Regions from separate parts of the Edaphobacter sp. FHG110511_03 genome, predicted to be linked through region 4. Evidence: riboswitches for the same ligand, from Rfam matches in the RefSeq annotation. Region 4 holds a riboswitch; each other region holds the start of a gene.
What was found. Region 4 has a riboswitch for cobalamin ahead of AC5S26_RS19445 (TonB-dependent receptor). Riboswitches for the same ligand answer to the same signal wherever they lie in the genome.
Positions count from the first base shown of each region.

Region 1: another riboswitch for cobalamin. It lies ahead of cobU (bifunctional adenosylcobinamide kinase/adenosylcobinamide-phosphate guanylyltransferase); the one in region 4 lies ahead of AC5S26_RS19445 (TonB-dependent receptor).
Region 2: another riboswitch for cobalamin. It lies ahead of AC5S26_RS00040 (carboxypeptidase-like regulatory domain-containing protein); the one in region 4 lies ahead of AC5S26_RS19445 (TonB-dependent receptor).
Region 3: another riboswitch for cobalamin. It lies ahead of AC5S26_RS20075 (ribonucleoside-diphosphate reductase subunit alpha); the one in region 4 lies ahead of AC5S26_RS19445 (TonB-dependent receptor).

Region 1 is NZ_JBZYWL010000001.1:53,666-57,149, forward strand. Features, by position in the region: gene AC5S26_RS00190 (hypothetical protein) at 1-14, shown strand, start outside; gene AC5S26_RS00195 (cobyrinic acid a,c-diamide synthase CobB) at 28-1,485, opposite strand; gene cobU (bifunctional adenosylcobinamide kinase/adenosylcobinamide-phosphate guanylyltransferase) at 1,482-2,015, opposite strand; cobalamin riboswitch at 2,109-2,293, opposite strand; gene AC5S26_RS00205 (histidine phosphatase family protein) at 2,323-2,934, opposite strand; gene AC5S26_RS00210 (CbtB domain-containing protein) at 2,993-3,211, shown strand; gene AC5S26_RS00215 (CbtA family protein) at 3,245-3,484, shown strand, end outside.
Region 2 is NZ_JBZYWL010000001.1:11,211-14,694, reverse strand. Features, by position in the region: gene AC5S26_RS00050 (TonB-dependent receptor) at 1-95, shown strand, start outside; gene AC5S26_RS00045 (hypothetical protein) at 569-883, shown strand; cobalamin riboswitch at 1,219-1,410, shown strand; gene AC5S26_RS00040 (carboxypeptidase-like regulatory domain-containing protein) at 1,650-3,484, shown strand, end outside.
Region 3 is NZ_JBZYWL010000005.1:78,743-82,226, reverse strand. Features, by position in the region: gene AC5S26_RS20085 (RidA family protein) at 1-243, opposite strand, end outside; gene AC5S26_RS20080 (formylglycine-generating enzyme family protein) at 342-1,298, shown strand; cobalamin riboswitch at 1,365-1,558, shown strand; gene AC5S26_RS20075 (ribonucleoside-diphosphate reductase subunit alpha) at 1,660-3,484, shown strand, end outside.
Region 4 is NZ_JBZYWL010000004.1:618,744-622,227, reverse strand. Features, by position in the region: gene AC5S26_RS19445 (TonB-dependent receptor) at 1-1,717, opposite strand, end outside; cobalamin riboswitch at 1,754-1,956, opposite strand; gene AC5S26_RS19440 (uracil-DNA glycosylase) at 2,049-2,951, opposite strand; gene rpoZ (DNA-directed RNA polymerase subunit omega) at 2,988-3,194, opposite strand; gene gmk (guanylate kinase) at 3,273-3,484, opposite strand, start outside.

The DNA.
Region 1 (3,484 bases), on a different contig from region 4:
ATCAGCACAAATAGTCCAAGATGACAATCAATACGTCTGTACACCGGTTCCCCTCGAAAATGCTCCTAGCGGAGAGGTTGATATCCCACCTTGTATGTCGCCCGTCTCAAGCCGTCTTTCTCGACGTGAGATGGCTGCTTCGACAAAATGCTCAGCAACTGTAGGATTGGAAAGAAAATGGAGATGGATGTAGCTAGCCAATAGATTTGCGCTGGAGACGCCGAAGCCTTCTCGCTCCAGTCGTGCAGAGAGCGAATAGCTGACCCGGTAATTGCTCGATAGACCGTGTGTTGCAGCCATTTGAGAGTAATGAAAACTATGACCACGAATGGTTGTGCCTGCCGGTCCGAGCAAGCAATCTTGTGTGAATGCGACGGTAACGTAACCAAAGCTTTTGAGATGAGGGGTCATCTCGACGCGGCATGGCAAGACTCCAGACATTTCATGGAGGGTGCCATCTTTCGTGGTTAACGCTGCGGCGAGATACATCATGCCGCCACACTCTGCATATATGGGACGTTGGGACTTTGCGAACTCGCGAATCGCAGCGAGCATTGTCGTATTGCCGCTTAGCTCTTTTGCATAGAGTTCAGGATATCCGCCACCCAAATAGAGCCCATCCAGCATCGGCGGCAGATCGGAATCGTGCAAAGGGCTGAACTTCACAATTTCAGCTCCCTGTTCGCGTAGAAGATCCAGATTATCCTCGTAATAAAAGCTGAAAGCAGGATCGAACGCCACGCCGATACGTGCTCTTACTTCCGTTCTGGCCTGGGGCATAGAGTCGGATTTCAGATCAAGCCTACATTGCAGAGAGAGAAGCCAATCGAGAGATAGGTGGCTCTCGGCTGCGCTGGCGAGTTTGGTAAATTGGCATGTCGACTCTTCGTCTTGCGATTCCTCTGCGGTACGAAGACCGAGATGTCGCTCTGGAATTGAGATAGCGGATTCTCTTGGCAGCCATCCGAGTATTGGCGTTCTGCATCGATCGAGAATTGCCGCTTCGAGCAATCGAAAATGATGCTCGCTCCCAACGCGGTTGAGGATAATCCCAGCAAATCGCAGTTCCGGATCAAACATCTCAAAACCAAGGACGACGGCAGCGATGCTTTGAGCCGATTTGCTTGCGTCAACGACCAGCACAATTGGCAGTTTAAGGAGGCTGGCAATCTCGGCGCTGCTTCCTTTTCCAGTCCCATTCTTCCCATCAAACAAGCCCATCATTCCTTCGACGACAAGGACATCCGCACCCTGCGAAGCGCGTCGCAGGATATTGCGATTGTTCTCGGAGCTCAGCATCCAGGTATCCAGGTTGCGTGATCTTCGCCCAGCAATGCGGGTATGATGCCCAGCATCTAAGAAGTCTGGACCACCTTTGAACAGTTGGACCACGTGCCCCCGGCCACGCAATGCGGCCGTGATGGCCAATGTGACAGTAGTTTTGCCGACGCCGCTGGATGTCCCCGCAACGAGAAATCCTGTCATAGCTGCGCGTCTCCTTTTAGCACTAACGGCAGCCCGGCGATCATAAAGAGGACGTTATCCGCAAGCACCGCCACTCTCTGATTGATCTCGCCGACGAGATCTCGAAATCGACGGCCTGAAGCGTACGCTGGAACGACGCCACTTCCTACCTCGTTTGAGACAAGAATGATATTGCATGGGGCGTGGCTAAGAGCGCCACATAAGGCGTCGATTTCTGTATGGGTTGCGGTAGTGTTGTCACCGAAGCGCTCAAGTATATTTGCAGCGAAGATAGTAAGACAGTCGATCAGGATGACTTGCGACGACTCATCCGGCGCTGACAAAACCCTCGCGAGGCCAACGGGCTCTTCTATGGTCTTCCAATGAATTGGGCGTTCCGATTGATGGCGATCGATCTTGGATTGCATTTCGGGGTCGTCCCGAACCTCAGCAGTGGCCACAAATGTGACATTGTCTGCACGTTCTGCGAGTCGTTGCGCATAACCACTTTTGCCGCTGCGAACACCACCGAGAACAAGCGTCACCATCATGCAACTCCCTAGCCTGTGCTGAGATTAGCGAAGGAGACAACGGTTCCCGAAGTGACCAGATGAACCACTGCGACCTCGTCTCCCCGCGGAGGCGTGTGCGATCTTTCCTGGCAGGTCTTCGGACTTACAGGCTTCCTACTGGCTCAGCTTCCCAGTCCACGTCGGACCAGTGCATTATTGAGCGTTCGTTCCTGAATACCGCTGCGGGGCAGTTCCGGATTCTCACCGGATTCCCATTTTCACCCTAGAGTCAGGGCACCTGGAATTGATTGGAGTCTATCATCCTCCTCGTCTCCGCGGCTTAGTGCTACCACATACTTTTCATTAGGCTCTTGGCCTCTAATGGAACACCCACTGAACGTATGCACCAAAAGCCGTTGCCAAAACGAATGTCCGTCATTGTGAGCGGAGAAACTTCTAAGCGCAGAAATGACTGATGCGGAGAGCCTTGCATCGCATACACCACTGCTGCCCGAATAACAGACCCATGCGTCACAGCAACGACGGAACCAGCACCTCGTTGCCTGTCGAGCCAAGCTCCGACTCTTGTCATTAGTTTGTAAAAAGATTCGCCTTCGTGTGGTGCTGCGCGAATGTCGTTCAGCCAATCAATCAGACTTTGAACCTCTTCCGATTGCAGTTCTTCTAGAGAACGGCCATGCCATCGTCCGAAATCGCAATCTCGAAGTTCTGAATCATCTATCGCGTTCAATCCTAGAGCGTCCGATGTCTGTCGTGTCCGAAGTTCTGGAGCCACGAATACCTTGATATCTCTTGACACTCTCCGAGGTACGGGTGCAAGCTCCCGCAAGGACTGCTCATCTAAAGGTTCATCAAGCGGAAAGATACCGGCCTTTTGTTCCCGCGTAGCTGGGTGGCTTATCAACGTGAGGCGACCATGCAGAGCGTTGGACTTCATAAAGTAGGTGTTATCTTACGAGAGTCGCTTGCGCTACACTGAAAAAAAGGAGCTTCGCATGGCATCGCAAAACACAGGTTCGATCTCGCAGCCAATCTTCGTTCCCACGATTCCGTTGTCTGAGATTCTTCCATGGGCATTCTTCGGCGGGCTCCTGCTCCTATTGGCAATCTACTTTGTGGGAGCCGAACAAGGCGCGACCAGTATCATGCACGGTCGTACAGTTCACGAATTCGTTCACGATGGCCGCCACCTCCTGGGTTTTCCCTGTCACTGAGAGACGGATTCTAACCTAAGGTCGGAATGTCTCTTGGCACGTAGCCTACTCATCCGCGGCATGTTGGTCGGCATCCTTGCCGGCCTGGTTGTATTCGTTTCCGCTCACTGGCTGGGCGAACCTCAAGTGGATCGCGCGATTGCCTTTGAATCCGGCACCGGCCATATACACGATCAAGAAGAGCCAGAGATTTTCAGCCGGCGCGTTCAGAAAACCGTCGGGCTACTCACTGGTACGGTAACATTCGGCGCGGCATTAGGGGGTCTTTTCGGC
Region 2 (3,484 bases), on a different contig from region 4:
CGGACGGAAGATTTGGCGACGCAAATTTTGGTCGAGTGACCGGTACTGCGAGTACAGCACGACAGCTTCAGATGGGAGCGAAATTCACCTTCTGATCGAGTGGAAAGATCATGAGTGCGTCCTTCGTTCAACGCGCTGGACGCCGTTACGAGCCCTTCATCAAGAGCAAGACAGAGTAAATACATGGGTGCTTTTTCTTGATGGGCACAGAAGGCTATATGGTGAAGTACAAATCGAACCCGTATAGGCTCTCTTTGAGCAAAGTCTATTCCGTGTACGAGACCGGATCCGCGTGCTTCTTGTTTGAAGTATTGGGTGCTTCGACGAGGGCCATCGTCTGATAAGCGTCCTCAAAGTGAGAGAGTAGACTCGTTGCGGAGCCCTCCTCAAATGCTTGCACTGGATATCCACGATCACGGTAGCGCGAAACTGAGGCTTGCCAAGGAACCTCTTCGCGCCTAATGTGTATGCCACAAGGTTCAGGTTAAACTTTGACTGAAGGAGCGAGTTAACCGACCTGCTGGGGCCACGGACATCTTCAAAAATTCAAATGAAAAAGGTGAACTGTATGGTGAAGCTCATTCATTTCCTCAGCATCGCGGTTCTTGTGGTTTTGACGTTCGCATCGGCTCATACCAGCGGAATGCTCGCTCAGGAACAGCACCCGATTCTGGATAAAGTAGCAGCAAAAGTGATTCAGAAGTACGAGACTACTCCCTGCGCGCAGTTGAAAGAGCAAAAGGCGGCAAAGACGCAACCGTCTGCGGAAGAGCAGAAGGCCATCGCATTCCTGAAGAGCGATCCACAACTACGGACCACCTTCATCAACAAGATCGCCGCGCCGATTGCAAACAAAATGTTTGATTGCGGGATGATTCCGTAGGCGCAATAGGCCACAGTCCTGCGTTGCCTCGTAGCCATTAATAGTAGGCATCATGAACAGGGTTTTGATCCGCCGGCCTCACGCGCCAACCTCATTGGCTCCAGAGCCATCACGTGCATGCATAAAACGAAGAGGCATTAGCTCGAACCTGAAATTAGAAATGTCAGTATAGCCTCGTCGTCGTGCGGTGGAGATTTGCGAAATCGGCTTTGTGATTTCCACATTTCCATCCGCTCCGTGTCGTGCGCAATTGGATCGATTGATTCGCGATGAGAGATGCTAGTGCAACGCAACTCTCTGTCGACAAGACCGCAATTGTAATCGTGATAGCCTAGGATGAATAACGCATCTTGGGTGTCCGCAAGGACATAACAGGGAAGCCGGTGCAAGTCCGGCACGGTCCCGCCACTGTAATCAGGAACGGACTTTCACAAGCCACTCGATGATCGGGGAAGGCGAAAGTTTTTAGAGCTGGCAGCATAAGCTTGCCTGTAAGTCAGGAGACCTACCTGAGATGAGTTTTGTGATTCTACCCCGCGAGGAAACGGGGCTGATCGCTCATCTATCCGGAGCCATCCTGCCTCGTCGTTCCTGCGATTTGAGGTGCATATGCGGTTCTTGAAGTTCGAGGTCTCATTCGGTTTAGCCCGGCGAGTTCTCGCATCCATCAGCTTTCTCTTCTGCCTTACTCTGACAGTTAGACTTTCGGCAGCAACTGGTGGAAGCATCTCAGGCATGGTGACCGACCCCAGTGGTGCGGTTGTCCATGGAGCAGGTCTCAAGCTGGTCAAATACCGGCCAACAGACAACCTACCAGACTGTAACAAACGCTCAGGGTCTCTATTCCTTTCCGAACCTATCGATCGGACACTACGATTTGACTATCTCCGTGGACGGGTTCTCTCCGCAACGAAAAACCAACCTAAACGTGGACACCGACTCGGTTATCCGCGTGGATGTAGTTCTCACGATCGGTAATTTATCCGATACTGTGACAGTTAGCACCGAGACGGGTATTCAGGTTGAAACTGCGGCAACTCATCTTGGAGAGGTCGTCTCGCGTGATCAGATGACAGCGCTACCGCTAAACGGAAGAAGCTACACCGATCTGCTTTCGATCCAGCCTGGGGTTTCACCCATCTCAACGTTGCTTCCGAACGCTGTCATTATGGCAGGAGTTACAGGTGGCATCTCTCCTGGGAACGTGTCGATCAACGGTCAGAGGGAATCCTCCAACGGCTTCATAGTGAACGGTGTAGATGTCCGGGAGCACATGAACGGAGGAACCTCAGTCGTCCCAGACCTCGACTCTATTGAACAATTCCGAGTTTTGACCAACAACTTCGATCCGGAGTATGGCAACTACAACGGAGGCATGGTCACGGTTGTGACCAAATCGGGTAGCGGCCAACTTCATGGAAAGGTTTTCGAGTTCTTCCGTAATACGGCGCTCGACGCGAGAGGGTACTTTGATCTCACTCGCCCGGAATTTAAGCAAGATCAGTTCGGCGTCGCACTCGGCGGACCGGTTGGCGGTCCTATTATGCGAGCTAATCTCCTCTTCTTTTCCGACTATCAGGGAACTCGCAAGACACAAGGCGTCTCCGCAGGTAACATCTCGGTGCCGACCCTGGACGAGCGCTCTGGCAACTTTGCCGGGGAGCTTACCGGCAATGTAAGCGGCCCTTATCTAGCCTCGCTGCTTTCTCAAAAACTTGGTTACGCCGTATCCTCTGGCGAGGCCTACGGCAGCGTCTTTCCAGGCGGGGTTATACCGCAAGCTGCCTGGTCAGCGCCTGGCCGATCTCTTCTGCAGTACATTCCCAAGCCCAACGTAAATGCGACACAGTTTTCCAGCTCAGCCTTCGCGCAGACAAATCGGGATGACAAAGGTTCGTTCCGACTCGACGCTGACACCCGCCTTGGCCGGATCTCGGGATACTACTTCGCGGACGACTACACGCTCGACAACCCCTATCCTGGCGCGCAGGGCGGAGCCTCAATCCCAGGCTTTGACGCTCTCACCATCGGTCGCGCACAGCTGTTCTCCTTCTCGGATACGAAAGTCGTCGGTGCGAATTCGGTGAATGAGTTCAATGCGGGCTATCTTCGGTATGCGAACGTGATTGGTCAGCCGAAAGGAGGTCTTGGCGTCACGCTTGCGTCGCAGGGTTTTACTACAGGAGCGGGAACCTCCGGTATCTTTGTGCAGGCCGCGCAATTCGAAGGAGTTGAGAACGTCACGTTCCCTACATTCGTCATGGGTGTTCCCATCACCAACCTGACGCAGGTGAATAATACCTTCTATGCTAGCGATGGCTTCTCAATGGCGCTCGACTCGCATACCCTCAAGGTAGGTGCGCAGTTCCATGAAGATCAGGTCAATGAACATCCGAATGCAACCTTCAACGGAACCTTCAACATTAACGGAACCGAAACCGGCTCAGCTTATGCCGATCTCTTTCTCGGCACTCCCAGCAACTTCACGCAATCGTCTGGTCAGCCATTCTATCTGCGCAATCACTATCTCGGCTTCTTCGGCCAGGACAGCTGGCGCGTCGGCAGCTGTCTTACTTTCAATGCAGGCTTGCGTTGGGACAT
Region 3 (3,484 bases), on a different contig from region 4:
CCAGTCCTCAGTGCGGGTGAGGAACATGCGGGTGCGGTAGACGTGCTTGAAGGAGGCGCCTGCATTCTTGAGTGCGGCGGCGATGAGGGTGAGGCACTGATCGGTCTGCTCGGCGACGTCGAGATCGTCGGCCCCGACGGGCCCGGTTCCGGAGACATGAACCTGATTGCCGATGCGAACGGCGCGAGAGAAGCCGATGATGGGTTCGTAGGGGCTGGTGCCCGGGATGTTGGTACGGGTCATGGAAGGATTGTAATGGTGCCGAGCAGCGTACCTTGCAGGGTGGCTCGGGATCGTGGCATTTCATGCGAGGCTTGAAGTTGTGTAGCATTGCCTTGACGATGGATGAAGAGAAGAAAAGCTGCTGCACGCCTTCTGCAGACCGCGCAGAAAAGCTCACAAACGAGTCTGCGATTCTGGCCAATCCATTGCAGGAAAGCTCCAGCGCCGGCATGATTGTGCTGCCCGGTGGACGTTTCAAGATGGGCACGGATTATGCCCTCGGCTTTTCTGCGGATGGGGAAGGCCCGGTCCGCTTCGTGGTCCTGCCACCCTTTTCGATCGACATCACGCCCGTTACCAACGCGCAGTACGCAGAGTTCATCCAGGCCACGGGATATATCACCGAGGCGGAGCGATACGACTGGTCCTTCGTCTTCTGGGCACATATTCCCAAAGAGCGTTTCAAGCAGCTTGTCGCAGACACTGTCGCCCAGGCGCAGTGGTGGTGCAAGGTATACAAAGCGAAGTGGGATGCTCCGGAGGGCCCAGGCAGTCATCTTCGCGGCCGTGAGGATCATCCTGTGGTTCATGTCTCCTACTCGGACGCAGAGGCTTATGCCGCGTGGGCGGGCAAACAGCTGCCTACGGAAGCAGAGTGGGAATACGCTGCTCGCGGCGGGTTGGAGCAGAGGCTGTTTCCGTGGGGAGACGAACTTGAACCCGAAGGCAAACACCTTTGCAACGTATGGCAGGGAGAGTTTCCTTCGCAGGATACGGCGGAAGATGGATATGCGGGATCGTGCCCGGTCAGGGCGTTTCCTCCAAACGGATATGGTCTTTACTCCATGGTCGGAAATGTGTGGGAGTGGACCCAGGACTGGTTTGGGGTTAACCATCCAAAGCATGAGACGACTAACCCGAGAGGCCCGGTGCGTGGCACGGAAAAGGTCACCAAGGGAGGCAGCTTTCTTTGCCATGCGAGCTACTGCAATCGCTATCGCGTGGCCGCCAGAACCAGGAATACGCCGGACAGCTCGACCAGCAACATGGGCTTTCGCTGCGTGCGGCGCGGCTAGAGTTTCTTCCTCATTTCCACATGATGGCCCCAATATATAGACGTTGACCCGCCGTATAGCCCTTGTTATAGTGAGTGAACTTCACGGTGTTCTGGCCCTCGTGGTCAGGACTGAAAAGGGAATCCGGTGCGAATCCGGAACTGCCCCGCAGCGGTAAGCAGGAACGAACGCTTCGATATGGCACTGGCTGAAAAGCTGGGAAGCCGAAGCAAGTAGGGAGCCTGCAGAGTCCGAAGACCTGCCGGAAGCGCGTGCCGAAAGGCACGAATTTCACACGCCTTCGAGGGGAAGGTGCGGTGGCCGCGTCCGGTTTGTGCAGACGTCCTCCGCTTCCTCCGCTCTGGGCAAGAGGAGACTCCCCATGGCGGCACAAGCGACGCTGACAGAACTGGACCCGAACTTTCCCTCGGCCGAATCGATTCCACAGATGCAGGTGCGCAAACGAAGTGGCGCGCTTGAGCCAGTGGATGTGAACAAGATTGTGCGAGCCGTGCAGCGATGCTGCCAGGGGCTGGCACATGTGGACGCGATTCGCGTTGCGAGCAAAACGATTGGCGGGTTGTTTGACGGGGCCTCGACTCGTGAGCTGGACTCGATCTCGATCCAGACAGCGGCGGCGTTGATTGCAGAGGAGCCGGAATACTCCCGGCTGGCAGCGCGTCTGTTGCTGGCGACCATTGAGAAGGAGGTTGCGGGGCAGAATATCTATTCGTTCTCGCAGTCGATAGAAGTTGGCCATCGCGAAGGAGTGGTTTCGAAGGATGCGGCGGAGTTTGTCGCAGGCAATGCGCGCAAGCTGAACAGCGCGATTGACGATCGCTTCTCCGATCGATTCGAGTACTTCGGACTTCGCACGGTCTACGATCGCTATCTTCTGCGCCATCCCATCACGCGGCAGGTGATTGAGACGCCTCAGTACTTCTTTATGAGGGTGTCGGCGGGCCTGTCGACGCGGGTGGGAGAGGCAGTGGATTTTTATCGTCTGCTGGCCTCGCACGATTATCTGCCGAGCTCGCCGACCTTGTTCAACAGCGGAACGAAACATTCGCAGATGTCGTCGTGCTATCTGCTGGATTCGCCGAAGGACTCGCTGGAGTCGATCTATGACGCCTACAAGCAGATTGCGCTGCTGTCGAAGTTTTCCGGCGGTATCGGGCTGGCCTTTCACCGGGTACGCTCGGAGGGCTCGCTGATTTGGGCGACGAATGGCCTGTCGAATGGGATTGTGCCGTGGCTGCGCACGCTGGATGCCTCGGTGGCAGCTGTAAACCAGGGCGGCAAGCGCAAGGGGGCCTGCTGCGTCTATCTGGAGCCGTGGCATGCCGATGTGGAGTCGTTCCTCGAGATGCGCGACAACACCGGCGATCAGGCACGAAGGACCTACAACCTGAATCTAGCGAACTGGATTCCCGACTTGTTCATGCGGCGCGTGGATGAGGATGGAGTGTGGTCGTTGTTCGACCCCAAAGTCGTACCACAATTTCCGGATTTGTACGGGGAAGACTTCGACCGGGCGTATGAGCAGGCTGAAGAGCAGAAGAAATATGTGAGGCAGGTGAAGGCGCGTGATCTTTATGCGCGCATGATGCGCACGCTGGCCGAGACTGGAAATGGATGGATGGTCTTCAAAGATGCGTGCAATCGGAAGTGCAATCAGACCGGAAGGCCTGAGAATGTCGTTCACCTTTCGAATCTCTGCACGGAGATCACGGAGGTGACTTCTTCGGCGGAGACAGCGGTGTGCAATCTAGGCTCGATCAATCTCGCCCGGCATGTAAACGAAGGGGTGTTCGATTTCGAGAAGCTGGCTGCTACGGTGCGCCACGCTGTGCCGATGCTGGATCGGGTGATCGACATCAACTACTACCCCGTCTCCCAGGCGGCAGTGGCAAACAGCCGCTGGCGTCCCGTGGGGCTTGGAGTGATGGGCCTGCAGGATGTCTTCTTCCAGCTGCGAATTGCGTTCGATTCGCCGGAGGCGAGAAGACTGTCGGCAAAGATCCAGGAAGAGGTCTACTTCCATGCCCTGACCGTCTCCTGCGAGCTGGCTGAGCAGAACGGACCGCATGCGGCGTTCGCGGAGTCTCGCGCCGCGCAGGGGGAGTTTCAATTCGACCTGTGGGGTGGGACGCCCGAGAACGGTGAGCGCTGGGAGCAGCTGCGGGAGCGCATTCGCAAGACAGGGC
Region 4 (3,484 bases):
TCGGCTTCACGTTGTAAGCAGCAATCAGGTCAGCCGCTCCGGCATCTGACAGTTGTGTGTAGAGTGAGTTGAACTCGTTCGAAAGCGAAGGCTCCTGAACACCGGTGGCTGCGTTGGCGCGGAGTTTGGTTCCATGAAGAAATCCGTTGCCGGGACGTACCGGCACCCAGGCGAGACCGAAGCGGGGCGTGCCTGCTGTGCCATACAGATCATTGCGTTCGATGGCTCCGCCAAGGGAGTAGAAGATCCGATTGAAGAGGTCGCCCTGAAACTGGAGCGTGTACTGGAAGTTGGTCCGCTTCGTCTTGTCGAAGCTGAAAGAGCTGTTGGAGGAGCCGCGCTCGTCCTCATACCGGAAGCCGAAGAGGCCGATGAAGTGTGGCGAGAAGGTGTAGTCCGACTGGAAGTAAAGCTCATCGCGCAACGAAGCGAGATCGTTAGGCGCTGGGTAAGCTCCGGGGTAATTGATGGCGGCGCGCCCGGAAGCAGAGTAGCCGTTGGCTCCGCGAATCGTGACCGCATTGCCGAAGTAGGCCACGTCTCCAAACTGGTCGTAAGTCAGCAACTCACCCACCGGGTAGAACTGGACCAGCTGTTCGCGTTTCCGGGCGATGCCATAGCGAACAAGGTTATGCCAGTTGTGGAAACGGTTCTCGATCGTAGCGCCGGAGTACAGGTCCTGGTCAGCCTGCTTGCCCACCGCTGAGATTCCAAAGAAATCGTGCGCGTTGGGAACACCTGTTGCCGAGACGGCATTGCGGATGGTGAAGCGCAGAGGCGTATTGGCAGTGATGTTGTAGCCGATATTGGCCGCACTGGTCGACGCGTGATACCGATATAACGGCAGAGCGTTCGAGGAGTCGAAGCGCGAGAAGGCTCCATAGTAATCGAGGCGGCTATGCGCTCCGCCTACGGTGACCTCGTTGCGCCAGGTGTGAAAGTTTCCCGCGTCTCCCGTGTAGTTGAGGATAGGACGCAGGGTGGCTCCGCGGGGCGTGGTGAAGTTGACCACGGAGGCGCCGGCGTCCGAACCATAGAGAACGCTGTTGGGTCCGCGATACAGCTCGAAGCCATCGAGAGCGGTGGAGGAGACGGTGCCGAAGTCGAAGCGGCCGCCGATATCCTCCGAGGTAACGCCGTCGATCATCACTTTATTGGCGTCGGAGTTTCCGCCGCGCACGAAGAGCGATCCGACGCCGCCGTACTGCCCCGTCTGCACGGCAGTGACACCTGGAGACTGGCGCAGGTCGTCGACAACGCCCACGCGTGTTTGCAGCGCGGAAAACGGGACGAGGTTGATGGCCGAACTTGCCTGCTGGATGGGCGTGGGGATTCCGGTGGCGGTAACGGTGATCTGCGCGGTGACCGCGGCGATCTCGAGGGTCACGTTGCGGTTGACGACGTCGGTACGTCCACCGTAGAAGCTCTGCCCGATGCCTGGCGTGAAGGTAGCCGCAGAGGTGAGCAGGAGAAAGCGGCCGGAGCCGGTGCTGCGAATCTCGAACGAGCCATCGGCAGCGCTGAGACCGGAGCCGGCCACGTTCTTGCCCTGGATCAACTGAACCCGTGCCCCGGCAACAGCAGCTCCAAGCGGATCGGTAACGGTTCCGCGAACAATGACTGCCTGGGAGGAGAGCGTGACGAAGGAAAGAATCGCCAGAACGGAGAGCAGGCGGAAGACGTGTGAAGCCGCAAACGAACGCGCGGGTGCGTGCATGAAGATTAACTCCTCGTTCCCCCGTCGGAAACGTGGCTGGTGTGCGACAACGGAACCGGTCTCCTGACTGTCGCGTTTCATTCTGCCGGTTGCGGCTATTCCCTTCCCGAGGATTTGTCAGTGGGAGTGAGCCAGACAGTATTCACATTCGCGAAAGTGCGAGCGTGCGCGAATCACAGTTGCGGGGCAGTGGCGGACTCTCACCGCGCTTCCCGAGCATTTCGTTGCGGTACAAGGTGGAGTTAAACGGCCCACACGAGCATAGAGGTGCCGGGCCGAAAGCTACAGCGTATTTCCAGTGTGCGGTATGGATGAGGATGAAGTCAAAAAATCATGCCTTCGCCTGGGCCTTCAATCCTAGCTCTTTCATGACCATCTGAAGATCCTTCCAGGCCTCGCCCTTCTGGCGCGGATCCCGGAGCAGAAAGGCTGGGTGGTAGGTCACGACGAGTTTTGCGCCACGGCAGCCATGCCAACGGCCGCGCAGCCCGCTCAGCGATTGCTTCACCCCAAGCAGGTAAGTCGCCGCAGTTGAGCCCAGCGCAACGATGATCTCGGGCTGCACCACATCAATCTGCCTCAGGAGAAATTGCGAGCAGGTATTTGCCTCCACCGGCTCCGGAACGCGGTTGCCCGGCGGCCTGCACTTCACGATATTCGCGATATAAACCTGCTCACGCTTCAGTCCCATCGCGGAGATCATGTTGTTCAGAAGCTGACCCGCCTTGCCGACAAACGGAAGCCCCTGTGTGTCCTCGTCCGCCCCTGGGCCCTCGCCCACGAACATCAGGCGAGCGTTCGGGTCTCCGTCGGCGAATACGATCTTGCGCCGCCCGGCATAGGCCAGCGGGCACCGCGTACAGTCGCCGATATCTTCGCGGATCGCCTCTAGTGCGCTGGGCTTCTGGGCGGCTGCGAGGCGCACCTCAGGCAGAGGCGCAAGATTGTCGAAACTTACTAACTTGGGAATCTCAGGCTCCGAAAACTCTCTCTTGGGCGGGGCAGGTACAGCGACCGGCTCCCTGGGAACGGTTGCCACAGGCTGCGGACGGGATGGCTGTGCCACCGCCGCGTTAATCTCTCTCGCCGGAGCCGCAACGGTTTCAGCAACCGCCGTCACCGAAGCCAAATCCGCCTCGACGACAGGCTCCCCTCGACGATAAAGATCGTACACACCCAGGTCGCGCAGGTACTCGACATAGGCCCGCAACTGCTGCTCAGCTTCTCCTGCCATAGATCTATGCTATCGCGTGTCGAAGGGAGTCAGGCCCTAGTGCAGCTGCGGATTTGAAGTCGCGGGGCGCTGGGGCAGAACATACTTTACATAGCCCTGCCTGATCTCGTCCTGCGCCACCTGGCAGGCTTTGGTCGATTTGGCAACAATCAGCGGAGGGGCGCCCGACTGCAGCTGCCGTGCCCGGCGTGCAGCGCCCTTCACCAGACTGTACTTATTGTGGAATGGACTTTGATCCGTCATGGGTGGTCCCCCTTGTCGTTTGAATGTATCGCAGCTCCGCAAAATGTACATCAAAAATTCACGGTGGAAATCTGGATCTTACTCTCCAAAAGATTCTAGAACGGCCCTCAGTTTGGGTGAGGCAGCGTCGGTCCGGCAGCTTTTCGCCAACTCCGCGCACTCCGCATCTCCACGCTCCGAGAGAACGATTGCGCGCATCTCCGCCACGGCATTCTCCAGAACATCGTTGACCAGAGCGTATTGATAGTCCCAGACCTGCTTGATCTCTCCCCGGGCTCCGGCCAGCCGCT